Regions from separate parts of the Clostridium thermosuccinogenes genome, predicted to be linked through region 2. Evidence: a T-box and tRNA genes for the amino acid it is inferred to sense, from the RefSeq annotation. Region 2 holds a T-box; the other holds one or more tRNA genes.
What was found. The T-box of region 2 lies ahead of alaS (alanine--tRNA ligase). A T-box ahead of a tRNA ligase gene usually reads a tRNA of that ligase, here a tRNA-Ala.
Positions count from the first base shown of each region.

Region 1: it has a tRNA-Ala gene. The T-box ahead of alaS (alanine--tRNA ligase) is inferred to sense a tRNA for this amino acid. The anticodon was not compared.

Region 1 is NZ_CP021850.1:1,095,977-1,099,184, forward strand. It holds rRNA gene CDO33_RS04810 (16S ribosomal RNA) at 1-914, shown strand, start outside; tRNA gene CDO33_RS04815 (tRNA-Ala) at 1,162-1,237, shown strand; rRNA gene CDO33_RS04820 (23S ribosomal RNA) at 1,476-3,208, shown strand, end outside.
Region 2 is NZ_CP021850.1:2,147,301-2,150,508, forward strand. It holds gene alaS (alanine--tRNA ligase) at 1-2,025, opposite strand, end outside; T-box leader at 2,447-2,650, opposite strand; gene CDO33_RS09460 (AI-2E family transporter) at 2,847-3,208, opposite strand, start outside.

The DNA.
Region 1 (3,208 bases), 1.1 Mb from region 2:
GGCTGCATCTGAAACTATGTTTCTTGAGTGCTGGAGAGGAAAGCGGAATTCCTAGTGTAGCGGTGAAATGCGTAGATATTAGGAGGAACACCAGTGGCGAAGGCGGCTTTCTGGACAGTAACTGACGCTGAGGCGCGAAAGCGTGGGGAGCGAACAGGATTAGATACCCTGGTAGTCCACGCCGTAAACGATGGATACTAGGTGTAGGAGGTATCGACCCCTTCTGTGCCGGAGTAAACACAATAAGTATCCCACCTGGGGAGTACGGCCGCAAGGTTGAAACTCAAAGGAATTGACGGGGGCCCGCACAAGCAGTGGAGTATGTGGTTTAATTCGAAGCAACGCGAAGAACCTTACCAGGGCTTGACATACAGAGGGATATGTCAGAGATGGCATAGCTCTTCGGAGCCTCTGTACAGGTGGTGCATGGTTGTCGTCAGCTCGTGTCGTGAGATGTTGGGTTAAGTCCCGCAACGAGCGCAACCCTTGTTGTTAGTTGGTAACACGTAAAGGTGACCACTCTAACGAGACTGCCGGTGACAAATCGGAGGAAGGTGGGGACGACGTCAAATCATCATGCCCCTTATGTCCTGGGCTACACACGTACTACAATGGCTACAACAAAGGGAAGCGAAGCCGTAAGGCGGAGCAAATCCCCAAAAGTAGTCCCAGTTCGGATTGTGGGCTGCAACCCGCCCACATGAAGTCGGAATTGCTAGTAATGGCAGGTCAGCATACTGCCGTGAATACGTTCCCGGGCCTTGTACACACCGCCCGTCACACCATGAGAGTCAGCAACACCCGAAGTCAGTAGCTTAACCGCAAGGAGGGCGCTGCCGAAGGTGGGGCCGATGATTGGGGTGAAGTCGTAACAAGGTAGCCGTATCGGAAGGTGCGGCTGGATCACCTCCTTTCTAAGGAGAACGGTCCGAATCTGATGGATAGCATCAGGTGAGGACGAGTCTTCTGGTCGATACCGGATAACAGAAATGTTACCGGTTAAAGAGTTCCTTGTCTACACTGTTTAGTTTTCAAAGCCCAATGAGGTTTTGAAAAAAAAGAAAAAGTACTGGTTGACATTTAAACGGCAACCATGTATAATAGTAAATCCACAGTTGATACTTGACTCACTAAGCTGTCAAAGGTCAACTGATTTAACGTGGGGGTATAGCTCAGTTGGGAGAGCACCTGCCTTGCAAGCAGGGGGTCATGAGTTCGAATCTCATTATCTCCACCACAGCGCCTAAAAGGCGCATAAAACTTGCACTTTGAAAACTATATAATGTAAGTTGAAAATTGTTAGAACCGAGCAGTAATGCGAAGGTTATAGCAGTTTTCAGAAGATGAGAAGACAAGAAAAAATAAGGGTAACAAGTATCGAAAGGTATGCGTGACTCTTAGGAAGTCTTCACAAGATGGTTAAAAGACAATCACTTGAAGAGAACCGAAAGATATCGAGAGATCGTATCTAAGAAGGTCAAGCTATTAAGAGCATAGGGTGAATGCCTTGGCACCAGAAGCCGATGAAGGACGTGATAAGCTGCGAAAAGCTGCGGAGAGGCGCAAATAGCCATTGACCCGCAGATGTCCGAATGGGGGAACCCACCTGGGGTAAATGCCCAGGTACATGTATGTGAATACATAGCATACATGGGGGAGACGTAGGGAACTGAAACATCTAAGTACCTACAGGAAAAGAAAACAAAAGTGATTCCGTAAGTAGTGGCGAGCGAAAGCGGATTAGCCCAAACCGGGGTACAGCAATGTAGCCCGGGGTTGAGGACCGGCGGAATGATTCGGAGTATCTAGCAGAATGAGGCACTGGAACGTGCAGACCATAGAGGGTAAAAGTCCCGTATGCGAAAGATATGAAGACAGGCCGGGATCCAGAGTACCACAAGGCACGTGAAACCTGGTGGGAAGCAGGGAGGACCACCTTCCAAGGCTAAATACTAACTGGTGACCGATAGTGGAGCAGTACCGTGAGGGAAAGGTGAAAAGAACCCCGGGAGGGGAGTGAAAGAGAACCTGAAACCCTATGTTTACAAGCAGTTGGAGAGCGTTAAGGCTCGACAGCGTACTTTTTGTAGAACGGTCCGGCGAGTTATAGTATGTGGCAAGGTTAAGTACTAGAGGTACGGAGCCGAAGGGAAACCGAGTCTTAACAGGGCGACAAAGTCACATGCCATAGACCCGAAACCGGGTGACCTATCCATGGACAGGTTGAAGCGGGAGTAAAATCCCGTGGAGGACCGAACCACGTGACCGTTGAAAAGGTCTGGGATGAGCTGTGGATAGCGGAGAAATTCCAATCGAACTCGGAGATAGCTGGTTCTCCCCGAAATAGCTTTAGGGCTAGCCTCTAATGAAAGTCTAGCGGAGGTAAAGCACTGAATGGGCTAGGGGCCTTACCAGGTTACCGAACCCTATCAAACTCAGAATGCCGTATAGACGATGTTAGGGAGTCAGACTACGGGAGATAAGTTTCGTAGTCAAAAGGGAAACAGCCCAGACCATCAGCTAAGGTCCCAAAATCACAGTTAAGTGGAAAAGGATGTGGGTTTGCTAAGACAACTAGGATGTTGGCTTAGAAGCAGCCATTCATTCAAAGAGTGCGTAATAGCTCACTAGTCGAGTGAGCCTGCGCCGAAAATTACCGGGGCTAAACTGTGTACCGAAGCTATGGACTCAGAAATGGGTGGTAGGGGAGCTTACTGTCGTAGGCCGAAGCACGATCGTGAGGACGTGTGGACGAAACAGTAGTGAGAATGCCGGAATAAGTAGCGAGAGTAAAGTGAGAATCTTTACCGTCGAAAACCTAAGGTTTCCTGGGGAAGGCTCGTCCGCCCAGGGTAAGTCGGGACCTAAGCCGAGGCCGAAAGGCGTAGGCGATGGACAACAGGTTGAAATTCCTGTACTACCGTCTCTTGTTTGAGAGAGGTGGGGACGCAGGAGGATAGGCTAAGCGAGTAACTGGAAAAGCTCGTCCAAGGGAGGTAGATAGTCCGGTAGGCAAATCCGCCGGACGTTTCGAAGGCCTGATGGGGAGGGAAAATAGAGTACCGAAGTAGCCGATTCCACACTGACGAGAAAAGCCACTATCGAGAGAGAAGGTACCCGTACCGCAAACCGACACAGGTAGGTGAGGAGAGAATCCTAAGACGAGCGGGAGAAGCGTTGTTAAGGAACTCGGCAAATTGACCCCGTA
Region 2 (3,208 bases):
CTTAAGATGTGTACCTCCACAAAGCTCAATGCTGTAGTCCCCCATCTTAACTACCCTTACGATATCCCCGTACTTCTCACCGAATAAAGCCATGGCTCCAAGCTTTCTCGCTTCATCCACCGGCATTTCCATAACCGTTACCGGCAGGCTTTCGAGGATCTTTTCATTGACCTCCTGCTCAATTTTCCTTAAGTCATCCGGGTCTACCGATGAGAAATGGGTAAAGTCAAACCTTAACCTACCTGGCTCAACCAATGATCCAGCCTGGGTTACATGGGTTCCCAGCACATTTCTCAGGGCTTTCTGAAGCAGATGGGTTGCAGAATGGTTTCTGGCGATGTCCATCCTTCTGGCCGAATCAATTTGGGCTTTTACTGTTTCGTTTGCTTCTACCAGCCCCTTTTCAACCACACCTATATGCAGGTATTTCCCGTCGGCAGTTTTTTTGCAGTCGGTAACCCTTACAATTCCACTGGCAGCCTTGATATATCCTGTGTCTCCCACCTGACCGCCGCTTTCGCCATAGAAAGGAGTCCTGTCCAGGATAATTGTCACTTCTTCTCCTTCCTGGGCATTTTCAACTATTTCATCGTCCTTTATTATATAGACGATCTTCGAATCGGATTCATCCGTTTCATACCCGACAAACTCCGTCTTCAAATTCTTATCGAGCTTTCCATATATGCTGTCATCTCCCCAGGCTGCAGCACCTTTATTCTTAAGGGCGTCCCTGGCTTTCTGCTTCTGCTGGGCCATTTCCTTTTGAAAGCCTTCCTCATCTATTTCAAGGCCGTTTTCACCAGCTATCTCCCTTGTGAGGTCAAGAGGGAAACCATAAGTATCATGCAGCTTGAACACCATATCTCCGGAAATAACCTTACGATTTTCTGCTTTGGTTTTTTCTATAAACTCATTAAGTATGGCCAAGCCCTGATCTATGGTTGCATTGAATTTTTCCTCTTCTATGCTTATCACTTTCCGGATGTAGTCGGCGTTTTCCTGCAGTTCGGGATATGCCTGCCTGGATTCATTAATAACCACCATAGCCACATCATGAAGGAAAGGCTTATCAATACCCAGCAGCTTTCCATGCCTTGCGGCTCTCCTCAGCAGCCTTCTTAATACATATCCTCTTCCTTCGTTGGAGGGTATTACTCCGTCGGAAACCATCATGGTGGTGCTTCTCATATGGTCCGTTATTACCCTGATGGAAATGTCAGCTTTTTCGGATTGGCCGTACTCAACTCCTGCCATTTTACATACATAATTTAGTACATTCCTTACGGTATCAACTTCAAAAAGGTTGTTTACATCCTGAGATATCACCGCAAGCCTTTCCAGGCCCATTCCGGTATCGATGTTGGGCTTGGCGAGCCTTGTATAGCTTCCGTCCTCATGCCTGTAAAATTGTGTGAATACCAGGTTCCAGAACTCTATGAATCTGTCACAGTCGCAGCCAACTTTGCAGTCAGGTTTTCCGCAGCCTTTGTCAACCCCTCTGTCAAAATAGATTTCAGAGCAGGGTCCGCAGGGGCCGGTGCCGTGTTCCCAGAAATTATCCGCCTTGCCCATTCTCACAATCCGGTCCGGGCTTAATCCTACCTTCTTGTTCCATATTTCAAAAGCTTCATCATCATCCTCATATATGGAAACATAGAGCCTGTCCTCCGGCATTTCCAGCACCTTTGTTACAAACTCCCATGCCCATGGAATCGCTTCGTTCTTAAAATAATCCCCAAAGGAGAAGTTGCCCAGCATTTCAAAAAATGTACCATGCCTTGCGGTTTTTCCCACATTCTCTATATCCGGAGTCCTTATACACTTCTGGCATGTGGTGACCCTTCTCCTTGGCGGTTCCTGATCCCCTGTAAAATATGGTTTCAAAGGAGCCATTCCTGAGTTTATCAACAGCAGGCTGGGGTCATTTTGCGGAATGAGAGAAAAACTGGGAAGCCTAAGATGGCCTTTGCTTTCAAAAAACTTTAGATATTCTTCCCTGAGTTCGTTCAAACCTAGTTTTTTCATTCAAAACATCCTTTCTTTTTGATTGTGTTTCTGAATCCTATTTTATCCATTAGCTCATATTATAACTTTTTCATTTACCGGTACTTTCTAAACATTTCTGAGTTTAAATAGCATAAATTTCTATCAAAAAACTCTTTGCATAGCTATCTCCAATTAGCCGGCATAGCTACTCATACTTGCAAAAATCAATAAATAAAGCTCATTCAATGATGAACATAGCCTTCATATTCATGCCAGCGAGTTAGCTCACTTCTATTATTTCACACAATTTGCCAATCCATATCTAAAACTTTGCTTTAAATAAAAAACATCACATCATGCCCGCAGCTATATGGATTTCAAATATCATTTCTTATGTTGATTGAGGATGTGGTATTTATAAAATGAATGCTGCTTCCAAATAAAAACTCCCGTCCTGATAAACAGGGACGAGAGTATATCACGCGGTACCACCCTTATTCCCTGCATTGCAGGGCCCTCAAACACTTTAACGCAGTTAACGGCAAACCTTTTTACGGCTGCAGCTCCGAGGACTGCTTCATTTATAAAATACCGGAAACTCGCACCAACCGTTTCCTCTCTTAAGGCTATTTTATAAACTACTTCTTCCCTTCATAGCTTTTGAATATTTTGCTATATGCATCTGCTTCATTAAATTATATTAAAGCATGCTGGTGGTTGTCAATAGATTGTAATTTGCAGCAATATGCAGAATAAAATGAGGCCGAAGCCTATGCAGGAGCTTTAATATAGGTAGATATAATACGGTTCTAACTATAGCTCTAATATAGCTTTAATCTATCGATACCTCTGTTCCAATGTCACACGATTGCTTCTATCGCCCTTTTCAGAACAGCCTTTATCATAGCCAGCACCGGAACTGCCAGCATCATCCCGATCAAACCGAAAAATTCGCCCCCCACCAGCACTGCCAGCATTGTAGAAACGGGATGTAGCCCCAATCTTCCTTCAATTATCTTAGGAGATATGAAATTGTTGTCAATCTGCTGGATTAAAGTAAAGACGCCTATGGTCCACAAGGCTTTTACCGGCGAATCCAGAAGAGCTACTGCAACAGCCGGTACAGCTCCTATTATCGGTCCGAAAAAGGGAATGATATTTGCCGCTCCTCCTATCAGACCGAGAACTAACGGATATTTCACCCGGACTATAACTAAACCGA